2 regions of the Lactococcus sp. EKM203L genome follow, and region 2 is predicted to be linked to the other one. Evidence: predicted binding sites of a transcription regulator. Region 2 holds the regulator's gene; the other holds the start of a gene.
The links. Region 2 encodes HrcA, which represses chaperone genes, less so after heat shock. Its sites were predicted from a motif close to TTAGCACTCNNNNNNNNNGAGTGCTAA; they were not measured.

Region 1 (7,288 bases), on a different contig from region 2:
AAGACGGAGCCATTGAGGATAAAGAAACAGCTTCATCCTTTATTAATGTTTCACTTACTGAAACTAATCGGATGATTCGAATGATTTCCGACCTTTTGACTTTATCAAGAATGGATCAAGACCGAATCGTTCTTAATAAAGAAATGATTAATTTAATTGCCTTCTTAGACTATCAAATTAACCGTTTAGACCAAATTTTAGAAACCGAATCAAACGATTTAATCTCTTCTAATTTCACTCTAGTCAGAAAATACTCTGAACAGCCCATCTGGGTCGAAATTGATACCGATAAAATTGCTCAAGTCATTGACAATATCATCGGAAATGCAATTAAGTATTCACCTAAAGGTGGAACTATTACAATTTCCGTTGAAAAACGTGAAAGTGACGTTCTAATCTCCATCAGTGACCAAGGAATGGGAATTCCAAAATCTGATTTACTTAAGATTTTTGACCGTTTCTACCGAGTTGATAATGCTTCAAGAAATTCAAAAGTTGGGGGGACAGGTTTAGGCCTTTCCATTGTCCATGATATTGTTAAAATACATGGCGGAACAATTTTTGCAAGCTCCGAAGGAGAAGGAAAAGGAACGACCTTTAGTTTCACTCTTCCATATTCTTTAGAAGCCGCAGATGACTGGGATGATGGCACTGATGAGTTTGAATTTGAGGATAATGAATAATTTCCCCTAAAAAGAGTCCATACATATTTGTGGACTCATTTTTTGAATAAACCTAGACTTTTACCACAAAAAACTCTCTTAAGCTAATGAGTTTCCTGATAAATTTATTTTCAAATAAAATATAAAAGCTCATGGCAATCCCACTATTTTTCTGCTACAATAGACTGTATGACTGAACAAAATGGCTTTAAATATTCCATTTTAGCCTCTGGTTCAACAGGAAATTCTTTTTACTTAGAAACTCCAAAGAAAAAAATTCTTGTTGATGCCGGACTATCTGGAAAAAAAATAGAAAGTTTACTATCAGAAATTGACCGTGACATTCATGATATTGATGCTTTATTAATTACCCATGAACATAGTGACCATATCAAAGGGATTGGTGTTTTGGCAAGAAAATATGGTATTGACCTTTACGCAAATGAAGATACTTGGTCTGAACTAGATAGTAAAAATGCTTTAGGAAAAATCCCTGTTGAACAAAAACATCTGTTTGAAATGGGAAAAACAATGACTTTTGGTGATATTGATATTGAATCTTTCGGCGTGAGTCACGATGCTATCGCACCACAGTTTTATCGTTTCATGAAAGATAACAAAAGTTTTGTTATGCTAACTGATACAGGTTATGTATCCGATAGAATGCGTGGAACCATTGAAAATGCAGATGCTTATCTTATGGAATCAAACCATGACATTGAGATACTCCGCATGGGAGCCTATCCTTGGCGGACAAAGCAACGTATCCTAAGTGACCAAGGCCACTTATCTAATGAGGACGGCGCTGAGGCTGCTTTTAGTATTCATGGTAATAAGACAAAACGAATTTTTCTAGGGCACTTGAGTTTAAATAATAATATCAAAGAACTTGCTCATCTTACTATGGATGGTTACTTACAGCAACATGATGTCGATACCAAAAAGGACTTGAAGATCCTTGATACTAGTCACGAACATGCTAGTCAACTTTACGATATTTAGTTACTCATCAGCAAATAAAAAAAGAACCCTAAGGGTTCTTTTTTATTACATCATACCACCCATTCCCATGCTAGGGTCCATTGGAGGCATAGCTGGAGCAGCTGGTTCTGGCTTATTAGCAACTACTGCTTCAGTAGTCAAAATTAAACCAGCAACAGAAGCCGCGTTTTGCAAAGCTGAACGAGTTACTTTTGCAGGGTCAACAATTCCTTCTTCAATCATATTAACCCATTGACCAGTTGCAGCATTGAAACCTGTACCTACTTCTTCTGAACGAAGCTTATCAATGATAACTGAACCTTCATATCCTGCATTGGCAGCAATTTGACGAACTGGTTCTTCAAGAGCACGGCGAACAATGTTAATACCTGTTTGAATATCTCCTTCTTCTGAAAGTTTATCCAAAGCAGCAATAGCATTAACAAGTGCTGTACCACCACCAGAAACAATACCTTCCTCAACGGCTGCACGTGTTGCATTAAGTGCATCTTCAATCAAGAGTTTCATTGCTTTGAGCTCTGTTTCAGTTGCAGCACCAACTTTAACAACTGCAACACCACCAGCTAATTTTGCAAGACGTTCTTGTAATTTTTCACGGTCAAAATCAGAAGTTGTTTTTTCAATTTGCGCTTTAATAATAGCTACACGATCAGAAATAGCATCAGCAGAACCAGCACCTTCAACAATTGTTGTGTGGTCTTTATCCACAGTTGCTTTAGCTGCTTGTCCTAAAGCTTCAAGAGTAGCATCTTTAAGATCAAGACCAAGTTCTTCAGTAATTACTGTACCACCTGTCAAGATAGCTAAATCTTCCAATTGAGCTTTACGACGATCACCAAATCCTGGTGCTTTTACAGCTACAACATTGAAGACACCTTTAATCTTATTAAGAACAAGCGTTGGCAATGCTTCTCCATCAACATCATCAGCTACAATAAGAAGTGGACGATTTGTTTTCAAGATTTGTTCAAGGAGCGGTAAAATTTCTTGAATGTTTGAGATTTTTTTGTCGGTAATAAGAATATAAGGATTATCTAATTCAGCAACCATTTTTTCTGTATTAGAAACCATATATTGACTCAAATATCCACGGTCAAATTGCATTCCTTCAACAACATCGAGTTCAGTTTGCATCCCTTTTGATTCTTCAATGGTGATAACTCCGTCAGAACCTACACGTTCCATTGCATCAGAAATATACTCACCCACTTTTTCACTACGTGATGAAACGGTAGCTACTTGCGCAATTGCTGATTTATCGTGGACAGGAATTGCCATCTCTTTAATTGACGCAACAGCTGTTTCAGCAGCAAGTTCAATTCCTCGGCGAATACCAACTGGATTTGCACCTGCGGTAACATTTTTTAAACCTTCACGAACGATAGCTTGTGTCAAAACTGTCGCTGTTGTTGTACCGTCACCTGCGATATCATTTGTTTTTGAAGCAACTTCTGAAACAAGTTTAGCTCCCATATTTTCAAAATGATCTTCAAGTTCAATCTCTTTGGCAATCGTTACACCATCGTTTGTAATTAAAGGTGATCCATATGATTTTTCAAGAACAACATTGCGACCTTTTGGTCCAAGGGTTGTTTTTACTGTATCAGCAAGAATATCAATCCCACGCATCATCGCTGTTCTAGCATCACTTGAAAATTTAATATCTTTTGACATTTTAGCTCCTTTTTAAGAATATATTTTTAATTTTATAGATTTTAAGATAGACAAAAGACAACCAAAAAAAATGATTGCTTTTATAATTTTACTCTACAATTGCAAGAAGGTCTGAATCTTTGAGAATCAAGAATTCTTCACCATCCATTTTTACGGTCGTTCCAGCAAATTTTTCAAAAATTACTGTGTCCCCTACTTTTACGAGTGGAGAAATCAGTGTTCCATGATGATTTGTTTTCCCTTCACCGACGGCAACAACTTCAGCTGTTTGAGGTTTTTCTTGGGAAGCGCTTGTTAACACAATTCCACCCATTGATTTTTCCTCTTCTTCTTTTACACGTAAAACTACGCGATTCTCTAAAGGTTTCAACATTATATTTTCCTCCATTTTTTATTTTTTAGCACTCTTATTAAACGAGTGCTAACATATTCTTATTTTATCTCAATGGTCAGATTTAGTCAAGAGAAAACATTTAGATTTTATGAAATAAATTAGAAAGGGAGTTCTTCCGCATCAAGTAAGGTTTCTTCAGTCTTTATAGCGCTTTCTCGTAAAGCGATTGTTGCCCTACTTTCAAGTAAATAATAACTCAGTCCTAAGATTTCTGTGACATAATGTTTTTGATTTTGCTTATCCGTATAATTTCTAGTTCTAATTTCTCCTTCAATTGAAATAAGACTTCCTTTTTTTGCGTAAGAAACTAAAGTTTCTGCAGATTTTCCCCAAATAATAATTGAAATAAAATCTGCCTCTCGTTCTCCTTTTTCATTTTTGAAACGGCGATTGACTGCTAAGGTCACACGGACATATGATTTATCATTTGTTGTTTTTGAAATTTCTGGCGCACTGGTTAAGCGTCCAATTAACATGGTTTTATTCATAATAAAATCCTCCTAACTTTTTATACGTAAAGTTAGGACATTTGTCACAAAAAAAATAAAAAATCTATCAATTGATAGATTTTTATGGTTTATTTTGCATTTAAAGCTGCAACAGTCATGTAATTATATGGACTATTGAAGTGTGGTAAGAAGAATAAATCAAGTAAGGCTAATTCATCAATCGTTTTCTTTTCTTGAATAGCTAAACTAAACATATTAATATTTCCTGCAATTATTTCACTCTTGCTAGCAAGTTGAGCACCAATAATTCTGCGACTTTTTGTTTCATAAACGATACGAATTTTCACACTATCATTATTTTCATGAAGGAACCATGCTTTTTGCTTATCTTCAAAATCACTAAATGAAACTTCTAGGCCGATTTTTTTAGCAGCTTTAACCGACAAGCCCGTAGAAGTCATATTGTAACCAAAAATAGAGATTCCATTAGAACCTTGTACACCAACAGATTCTATTGATTTTCCTCCAATATTATGACCAGCAACAATCCCTGAGCGAACAGCGTTTGAGGCAAGGGCAATGTAGGTGAAGTCTTGTAAAGCATTAGAATAGATTGTGGCAACATCTCCTACAGCATAAACATCTGGGTCACTACTTTGTTGATGTTTATCCACTTTGATTGCTCCATTTTTAAAGGTTTCTAAATGTTCACCAGCCAATGCACTATTGGCTGTAAATCCAATACAATTAATAACGAGGTCAACATCATAAGTTGATTTATTAGTTACAATCTGTGATACATGACCTTTTTCATTTGCCTTAAACTCTTGAGCCAATTCCCCAAAATGGAGTTCAATTCCATGTTGGGCAAGATTTTCATCCATTCCTTTAGCAAACTCTTCATCATAATATGAAGCAAGTGAAGTACTTTCTGCATCAAAAAGTAGAACTTCTTTTCCACGACGTTTGGCAGCTTCAGCAATTTCTGTCCCAATATAACCAGCACCAATCACAGCAATCCGTTTCACATCATTCTTAGCAAACTCTTCGTCAATGGCTTGCCCTTCTTGAAAAAGTTTTAAAAAATGAATGCCTTTAAGATCTTTTCCTGGCAAGTTAGGAATAATTGGACGTGAACCTGTTGCCAGAACGAGTTTATCATAACTTTCTGTAATCTTTTCTCCAGTTTTTGACTTGGCATAAATCATTTTATTAGTAAAGTCAATTTCTGAAACTTCTGTTTCTGTTAATATCTTTACTCCCTTTTTTTCAAAATCTTCTGCTTTGGCATAAAACAGCTCATCTGGTTTTTCAATTTGTCTTCCGACCCAAATAGCTGTCCCACACCCCAAGTAACTCATATTACTGTTACGGTCAATCATAACAATCTCATGGCCTGGATATTGATCAATTAATGTATTTGCTGTAGCAATGCCTGCGTGGTTCGTACCGATAACTACGATTTTCATGCTAATAATTCTCCTTTAAATGTAAAATTCTTTTTACATTATTCAGTTTAGCATAAGTCCTTCTATTTTCTTTTGTAAGCGCTTGTGAACTTTGTGAAAAAATTATTTTATTTTTTTAGATAAAAAAAACTGCCAAAATAAACTATTTTGACAGTTTTATTATTATGCTTGCCACATTGTTTCTGAATCAAAAGCTTTACCAGCGGATAAATCTGATGATAATTCAATGATTCCACGAACCTCAGGAGCATTTGGTAATTCAAGTTCACGAGCTGAACAAAGCATTCCGTAAGATTGAACACCACGAAGGGCTCCTGGGAAAATCAATGAGCCGTTAGGCATCATAGCACCAGGTAAAGCAGCAACTGTTTTTAAGCCAAGAGCTGCGTTTGGAGCACCACAAACAATTTGTACTGGATCGGCAAAACCAACATTAACTTTACAGATATGTAAATGGTCTGAATCTGGATGATCTTCCATTTCAACAATTTCAGCGACAACAAATTTGGGTTGTGCATCGTGAACAAGAACATCGCTAAATCCTGATTTACCAAGCTCTTTGTTCAACGTTTCAATATCATCAGATGATAAGACGACTTGACCATTTCCTGACAAATTAGCCAATAGAGATTTCGCTTCAAAAATATTCCAAGCAACCGTCGCTCCAGTTTCTTCAATAAAAACACGAGCTACTTTTCCCTTACGTTCGAAGTTTACTTTTTCTCCCTTATCATTTGCAGTGATAAGCATTAAAACGTCACCGACATTTGTGTTGTATGTTGCAATCATTTTCTTATTTTTCCCTTTTAATTTCTTAACTTTGATTATTATAGAATATAATTCTTAATATATCAACGCTTGTCCTGCGATGATACTATTTCGCACTCGCTAAGAAAGTATTGACTTCTTCTTTTGTTTTACGTAATTTATTTACTAGACGAGCTTTTTCTTTGCCATCCTCAATCACGACAAAACTTGGAATTCCCATAATTCCCCATTCAATCGCAAGATCCATATATTCATCACGGTCTACTTCAACAAATTTAAAGTCTGGATTTTCTACTTCAATTTCTGGCATTTTTGGCTTAATAAAATTACAATCTCCGCACCAACCAGCCGTGAAAAAGAAGACTGTCTTTTCCGGTCCTTTTACAAGTTCGGCTAAATTTTCAATATTTTCTGGAATAATCATTCTACATTCTCCTTTTATTTCTAAATGAATACTAAGCATTCTTACAGAATTTCTTCATTTTTTTCAAAGACTTCTAAAGTTTTAGCATTGATTTCAAAAGTGATTGCCTTATTTTCACTGACAAGTCCTCCCTCAAAAAGAGCACCCGTAGTCGGCTCCTCAAAAATCCAAAAAGCGTCTATTTTTCTTGTTGAAAAATGTTGCCGAGCTCTGTCAGTAAGTTCATGAATCACTTCTTCTTCCATAGTTTTATAGCCATGATAAGCAACGTGAGCAACTGTTGCACCCGCAATAATTCCCAAACCAAACTTTAGTATTTTTTTCATATGGAAATTTTAACATATTTCTTGGTATAATTATAGTGTAAATCATCAAAATTTTTGCTGACAAATCTGTCAGTAAATTTTTCAGTATTCCGGAGGAGAAAAATGGAACTATTCGACAAA
Region 2 (7,288 bases):
CCTCACGTAAGCCAATTACTCCAGCTGACAAAGTAGGCATATTATGGTAGCCAATAAAAGCTTGAACATCTGAAACTAATCCTGTTTTTAGAACTTCTTTGGCTCCTTCGCCAATTTCTTCGGCAGGTTGAAATATAAGTTTGATTGTCCCACTAAACTGACTTTCCTTCTCTTTTAGAATTTTAGCAGCTCCTAAAAGACTAGTCATATGTAAGTCATGACCACAAGCATGCATTGCTCCTTTGTTTACAGAGGAAAATTCTAATCCTGTTTCTTCTAGAATAGGTAAGGCGTCAATATCTGCTCTTAGCGCAATAATCGGTTTTCCTGAGCCAATTTTTGCAACAAGTCCTGTTTTAAGCTGACTATCTATTATTTCAATTTGCCAATCTGCTAATTTTTGACGAATGAATTTTGTCGTTTCAACTTCTTTTTCTGATATTTCGGGATGGGCATGAAGATAATGTCTAATTTCAACAAGCTCTTGGTATAAATTTTCTTCAATCATAAGAATAATTGTATCAAAAATAGCGAAGGTTGCTCCTTCGCTATTTCTTGTGACTTCATTTAATTTTTAAATCAGACCCGCATCTTCTAGAAGTTCTTCAATATATGTTCCTTTGATTTTCTTAAGTCCAACTTTGAGCGCTTGTTTTTTAATAAATGAGAGCTCTAAATCTTCTAATTTTTGCTTATCTGATAGATAGTAGGCTGAACTTGCTAAAGTTCGTAAATCATAAGCCGAAGCATAGACTTCCGGAACACCGCGATCAACATTTAATAATTGATAAACAGCTTCCATCGCAGTTCTGACTGAATACTCGGTTGTAAAGACTGTATCACGCTCAGTTTCCGCAAAATTTCCTAAAAACGCTAAATTGATTGATTGTTCAGGTACTACAAGAGGGCGATCCCCTGGTTCACGAAGCATGAAATAAGAAGTAATGAAGGGCATATATACTGGGATTGTATTAGTATTTTCTTTAACAAATACTTCAATTTCTTCTTCTGGCATTCCTAAATGATAAAGTAATTCTTGAGTGATTTCTTCACCTGTACAATCTTCAATTGGTTTTTTGATATAGTTCCCAGGTGTATTTGAAAGAAGACCATAAACCCAAGTTACTGTTTCTTGGTCATTTTGTTCTTTAAAATGAGGTTGGCGGTGAGTTGTAAATGAAAGGAGCCAATTTGAATCTTTAACAGTAATAATTCCTCCTGTGACAACTTTTCCTGAACGCAATTGACGATGTGTTAATTTTTCAAAATAAGGTTGAATCTTTAAATTTTTCCAAGTGACAGTTGCTGATACAACCCAAGCTTCTTTTGGAATGTCCTTACAAAAAACATCTGGATGTCCAAATTCTTCTGATTGTTTAGCTAAATTTTGCCAAAGTTTCCAAGAGCCACCAAGTTCACTAGTTTTCGGAGCGGCTTGTGTTGGTGAACCTTGAGTTGAACTTTCTGTAATTGAACCATTTGTGACAAAAACTAAGTCATTTTCTGTCAGTTCTTTTATTTTTTTGTCAGCAAATACAATAGCTTTTGCTACCTTTTTGCCATTTGAAAAGTCAACTTCAACATTTTCAACCTGTGCTCCATATTTAAAATCAACTCCATGATCTTTTAAGTATGAAATTAATGGTTTTACTAGCGATTCATATTGATTATATTTTGTAAATTTTAGGGCAGAAAAATCAGGTAACCCCTCAATATGGTGGATGAAACGCATAATGTAACGACGCATTTCAATAGCTGAATGCCATTTTTCAAAAGCAAACATTGAACACCAATAAAGCCAAAAATTTGATTCGAAGAACTCATCAGTAAAGCAATCTTCTATTGTTTTACCTACAAGTAGTTCTTCTTTAGTCATGAATAATTTGATTATTTCTTCTTGAGCTTTTGGACTTAGGGTAAATTTTCCATCATCATCAACCCGTTCACCACGATTATGGATAATACGACAGTTAGATGAATTTGGGTCATCCCGGTCAATTCGATAAAATTCATCTAAAACAGATGCATTGTCCACTTCTAATGACGGAATTGTTCGGAATAAGTCCCAAAGACATTCAAAATGGTTTTCCATTTCACGTCCACCACGAACAACGAAACCATCATGTGGAATAAAGGAACCGTCAAGAGAACCTCCTGACAACGGTAACTCTTCTAAAATATGAATACGGTCCCCTGACATTTGACCGTCACGAATTAAAAATACTGCTGTTGCAAGCCCTGCAAGGCCTGCCCCAATAATATAAGCTGATTTTTGATCAACATTTTCTGGTTTTCTTGGGTGAACGAAAGCTTCATAATTTCCATTTGTATAACGCATAATAATTAACCTCCTCTAATCTAAACAACATCAGTTTGACTAAATTTTTTAGTCTCTTTACTTCTAATTCTCCTCCAATCTCTTACTAATTTCATCATAGTACAAGAAGAAAATGATTGCAAGAATCTGAAATAGTTTTTAGACAACATGTCTATTTTGTCCAATTTTTATAAAAAAAAGCACTGAAAAAAGAATCAGTGCTTTTATAAATTATTATTTGCTTTCTTCAAAGTCACCATCAAATGTATTATCATCTTTTGGAGCTTCTTGAGCATCAGTTGCTTGTCCAGCTTCACCTTGAGCTGCATTTGCTTGTTCATAAAGTTTTACAGCGAGGTTTTGAGCGATTTCAGAAAGTGCTTCTGATTTAGCTTTGATATCATCAATATCTTCACCTTCAAGCGCTTTTTTGAGTTCTTCTTTAGCTTCTTCAGCTTTTTTAACTTCAGCTTCTTCTACTTTTCCTTCAAGGTCTTTCAAAGTTTTTTCAGTTTGGAAAACTAAAGCATCAGCTTCATTACGTGTATCAACTTCTTCTTTACGTTTTGCATCAGCGTCAGCATTTGCTTCAGCATCTTTCATCATTTTATCAATTTCTTCATCAGAAAGACCTGAGTTTGATTTGATAACGATTGTTTGTTCTTTTTGTGTACCAAGGTCTTTAGCTTTAACAGAAACAATACCATTTTTATCAATATCAAATGTTACTTCGATTTGTGGAATACCACGTGGTGCTGCAGGGATATCTGTTAATTGGAAACGACCCAAAGTTTTGTTATCAGCTGCCATTGGACGTTCACCTTGAAGTACATGAATATCTACAGCGGGTTGATTATCAGCAGCAGTTGAGAAGACTTGTGATTTAGAAGTTGGGATAGTTGTGTTACGGTCAATCAATTTTGTGAAGACACCACCCATTGTTTCAATACCAAGTGAAAGTGGAGTAACGTCAAGGAGAACAACATCTTTAACGTCACCAGTAATCACACCACCCTGAATTGCTGCACCCATAGCAACAACTTCATCAGGGTTTACTGATTTATTTGGTTCTTTGTTTGTTTCGTGACGAACAAGTTCAACAACAGCAGGGATACGAGTTGAACCACCAACCAAGAGAACTTCGTCAATATCAGAAGTTGACAAGCCAGCATCAGAAAGGGCTTGGCGAACTGGTTGACGTGTCGCTTCAACAAGATCATGTGTCAATTCATCAAATTTAGCACGAGTCAAAGCCATTTCCAAGTGAAGAGGGCCAGCAGCACCAGCTGTGATGAATGGCAAGCTGATTTGAGTAGTTGTTACACCTGAAAGGTCTTTTTTCGCTTTTTCAGCGGCATCTTTCAAACGTTGCAAAGCCATTTTATCTTGGGCAAGGTCAATTCCGTTTTCTTTCTTGAATTCGGCAACCATCCAATCAATGATTTTTTGGTCAAAATCATCACCACCGAGTTTGTTGTTACCAGCAGTTGCAAGAACATCAAAGACACCATCACCTAGTTCAAGAATTGAAACGTCGAATGTACCACCACCAAGGTCAAATACAAGAATCTTTTCATCTTTATCTGTTTTATCAAGACCATAAGCAAGAGCTGCTGCTGTTGGTTCGTTAACGATACGTTCTACTTCAAGACCAGCAATTTTACCAGCATCTTTAGTTGCTTGACGTTGAGCGTCATTAAAGTATGCAGGTACAGTGATAACTGCTTTTTCTACTTTTTCTCCAAGATAAGCTTCTGCTGTAGCTTTCAAGTTTTGAAGAATCATTGCTGAAATTTCTTGTGGTGTATATTCTTTACCATTTGCAGAAACTTTTTCAGATGTTCCCATTTTTGATTTAATAGAAATAATTGTTTCTGGGTTAGTTACCGCTTGACGTTTTGCAGCGTCACCGACAATGATTTCACCATTTTTGAAAGCTACAACTGAAGGTGTTGTACGATTTCCTTCTGGATTTGGAATAATTTTTGATTCAGTTCCTTCAAGAACTGCTACTGCTGAGTTTGTTGTACCAAGGTCAATACCGATAATTTTAGACATATTATTAAATCTCCTTTATTTCTTATTACTTATGAATAGTTTAAAGACTTTGCGGTCAATTTATTTTTTAATTTACTGTGCTACGACAACCATTGCTGGACGAAGTAAACGTTCGTGAAGTTGGTAACCTTTTTGGAAAACTTGCACGATGCTGTCAGCTGGATGTTCATCATCAGCTGGAACAGTTTGAACAGCCATATGAAGATTATGGTCGAAACTTTCATAAGAAACTTCTTCAACGCCTTCTTCTTTAAGCGCTGAAATCAAGCTTTCTTGGACCATTTCAAGGCCTTTTTTTACATCATCCGTTAATCCTTCAACAGCAAGTGCACGTTCAAGATTATCTAGTGAAGATAAGATTTTTTTTGCTAAATCTTGTGAACGATATTTGATAAGTTGCAAACGTTCTTCATTTCCACGACGTTGTACGTTTTGCATTTCTGCAGAAACGCGAAGGAATTTATTTTCCCACTCAGTCGCTAACTTTTGTGCTTCATCAAGTTCGTTGATTTCTTCTTCAACAATATCCTCAAGTGCTTCCTCTGTTAACTCCTCAGTCACTTCTTCATCAACTTTTTCATTTTTGATTTCTTCTTTAGTTTCTTCGGACATAGGCCCTCCTTTTTTAAATAACTTTTTTATCATTTACTAATTTCATAATGGTTACCATCAAGATAACGATAATAGTCACTCAGCTTCATAGTTAAAACTTTAGCAACTAAGTCAAGAACTGATAACGTCCTTTGATAATCCATTTCTACAGGTCCAACGACTGTTAGAGTACCAAAACCGCGATATGGAATAACAAATTTTTGCGAAATAATCGTTAAATTTTTCATGTATTTTTCGTCATTGTCAAATTTAACGGCACGCATTTCATCGTTATTAGTGATCTCGCGAATTTCATGAAGCATCCGTTCATCATCGCTAAAGAGTTTATATAATTCTGCAAGATTGTCAGTTGCATAATCAAAGATATTTTTACGCCCAGCGACGGTCAGCCGTTCTTTGAACAAATCATCAAAAATTGATTCAAAGAGTTGGAGAACTTCACTCGTAACTTTGAAATAACGTTGAACAATCTGTGGAATCTCTGTTCGTAAAGTATAGTGAATATCAATCACTTTTTTACCAACCAGACGTTCTTTAACTAGATTACTAAAGACTGCTAAATCAGCTTCGGTCATCGATTTTGGAAGAATAAATTGATTTGTTCTTACTTCACCAGTCCCTAATGTTATAACTGAAAGTACTGAATGACTATCCAGCATGACCATTTCAAATGAAACTAATTGTTGGTCACGTTGGGGAGCATTAAGAACAAAGCTTGTCAAACCAGTGAGTCCTGATAAACTTTTAGCTGCTGTTTTAAACAGGTCAGATAGGCGATAAAAATCACCATCAAAAGCTTTCATCACTTTAAATAAGTCATTTTGACTAAATTCATCTAACTGGATGACATTTTCTACAAAATACTTATAACCTGAAACACTTGGAACACGTCCACTTGAGGTGTGTTCTTTTTGAATCAAGCCTAGTTTTTCCAAAACTTTCATGTCGTTTCGGATTGTAGCGCTAGAAGCTTGAATACTATCAAGGAGCGACTTTGAACCGATTGGCGTATGCTCTTTGGCATAAAGAGAAACAATCAAATTTAAAATTTGTCTTTGACGTTCTGTAATCATGACTACTCCTTTCTCCACAGATAAGAAGTTCGGCAAAACTTCTTTCGCAAGCTCAAAAATTTCTTGAGCCTTTGACTTCTGTTTAGTATCTACAAGCTTTTTTCTGTTTTAGCACTCTTCATCTCTAAGTGCTAACAAATTTATTATAACCCTTTGTTTATACCTTGTCAAGCAAAAAGACATAAAAATTAGCACTCTTTTTATTAGAGTGCTAATTTCATTTATAAAAGATTGGAATCTTTGGATGTTTGCCAAATATTCATGACTGTAATTACCATTACAGCAATGACAAAGAGGCTTTCATACTTTACTTCATGTTGAATGAAAAGTATGGCATAATCTATAATCAAAAGTGCCGAAATAATTTCTAAAAGTATAAAAGTAAAACGCCAAAATTTCAATAATAGAAAGATTAATAAAGCAAAAATCAATAAATAGATTAAACTTTGCCAACTCGTAATTGTTGACGAAATTTTAGTCGTTAATGTTTTTATATTTGTCGATAAGTTATTAAAAAATTGACTAAAGAAATTATTATGAACAAGGAGAACTTTAATCATTTCCGAGACACTGTAAATAAATAGAGCAACATTAACATAGAGTAGAAGTCTGGTTCGGTTTAGCATGATTTCATTTCCTTTATGCTGGTAATAGTTTTAGATATTCTTCTAAAGTAAGATTGTGTTCGGTCATATATTTAGCATTTTCTAAACCAACATATCTACAATGCCAGTCTTCATAACCAATTCCTGTCTCTGCCTTTTTCCCTTCTGGAAAACGAAGAACAAATCCATATTTGGGAGCAATTTCTGCAACTTGTTTTGCATATTGACTCTCATTTAGGCTATCAATATTACTCATATCAATCGCTAATCCTGTTTGATGTTCTGAACTTCTTGGCGGCTGAGAATAAGTTTGTACATTTTTTATCGCTTCTTCTTCTGAAATTGGATTTCCACTTGAATTTACTGTTCCTTGACCATTCATTTCTGCTTGGACATAAGATTGATAAAGCCCTTCTTGATATGAGACTGACCGATAACCTGAGATTAAATGTTCAGCTGGTGATATTTGTTGGGCTGCTGCTAAAAATTGTTGAACCGCTGATGCTATCCTTTGATCAACTTGAATCCCATTTACGGTTGCCAGTGTTGGGTTCATTTCATCTTTAGGTGATTTTCGACTCACCAATACTAAATCCCAATCTGATTGTTTAGCGTCAGGTAAA

Region 1: the regulator HrcA is predicted to act here: its motif matches at 3,737-3,763, upstream of groES (co-chaperone GroES).

Annotation. Positions count from the first base shown of each region.
Region 1 covers NZ_JAALEQ010000002.1:92,418-99,705, forward strand. Annotated here, with positions in the region: gene HFD15_RS03690 (cell wall metabolism sensor histidine kinase WalK) at 1-683, shown strand, start outside; gene HFD15_RS03695 (MBL fold metallo-hydrolase) at 852-1,664, shown strand; gene groL (chaperonin GroEL) at 1,710-3,338, opposite strand; gene groES (co-chaperone GroES) at 3,427-3,711, opposite strand; gene HFD15_RS03710 (single-stranded DNA-binding protein) at 3,831-4,220, opposite strand; gene nox (H2O-forming NADH oxidase) at 4,310-5,650, opposite strand; gene ytpR (YtpR family tRNA-binding protein) at 5,813-6,439, opposite strand; gene HFD15_RS03725 (thioredoxin family protein) at 6,525-6,842, opposite strand; gene HFD15_RS03730 (hypothetical protein) at 6,884-7,168, opposite strand; gene pepA (glutamyl aminopeptidase) at 7,271-7,288, shown strand, end outside.
Region 2 covers NZ_JAALEQ010000003.1:157,369-164,656, forward strand. Annotated here, with positions in the region: gene HFD15_RS06560 (M20 peptidase aminoacylase family protein) at 1-508, opposite strand, end outside; gene HFD15_RS06565 (oleate hydratase) at 575-2,338, opposite strand; gene dnaK (molecular chaperone DnaK) at 2,552-4,375, opposite strand; gene grpE (nucleotide exchange factor GrpE) at 4,448-4,987, opposite strand; gene hrcA (heat-inducible transcriptional repressor HrcA) at 5,017-6,060, opposite strand; gene HFD15_RS06585 (hypothetical protein) at 6,282-6,686, opposite strand; gene HFD15_RS06590 (M15 family metallopeptidase) at 6,700-7,288, opposite strand, start outside.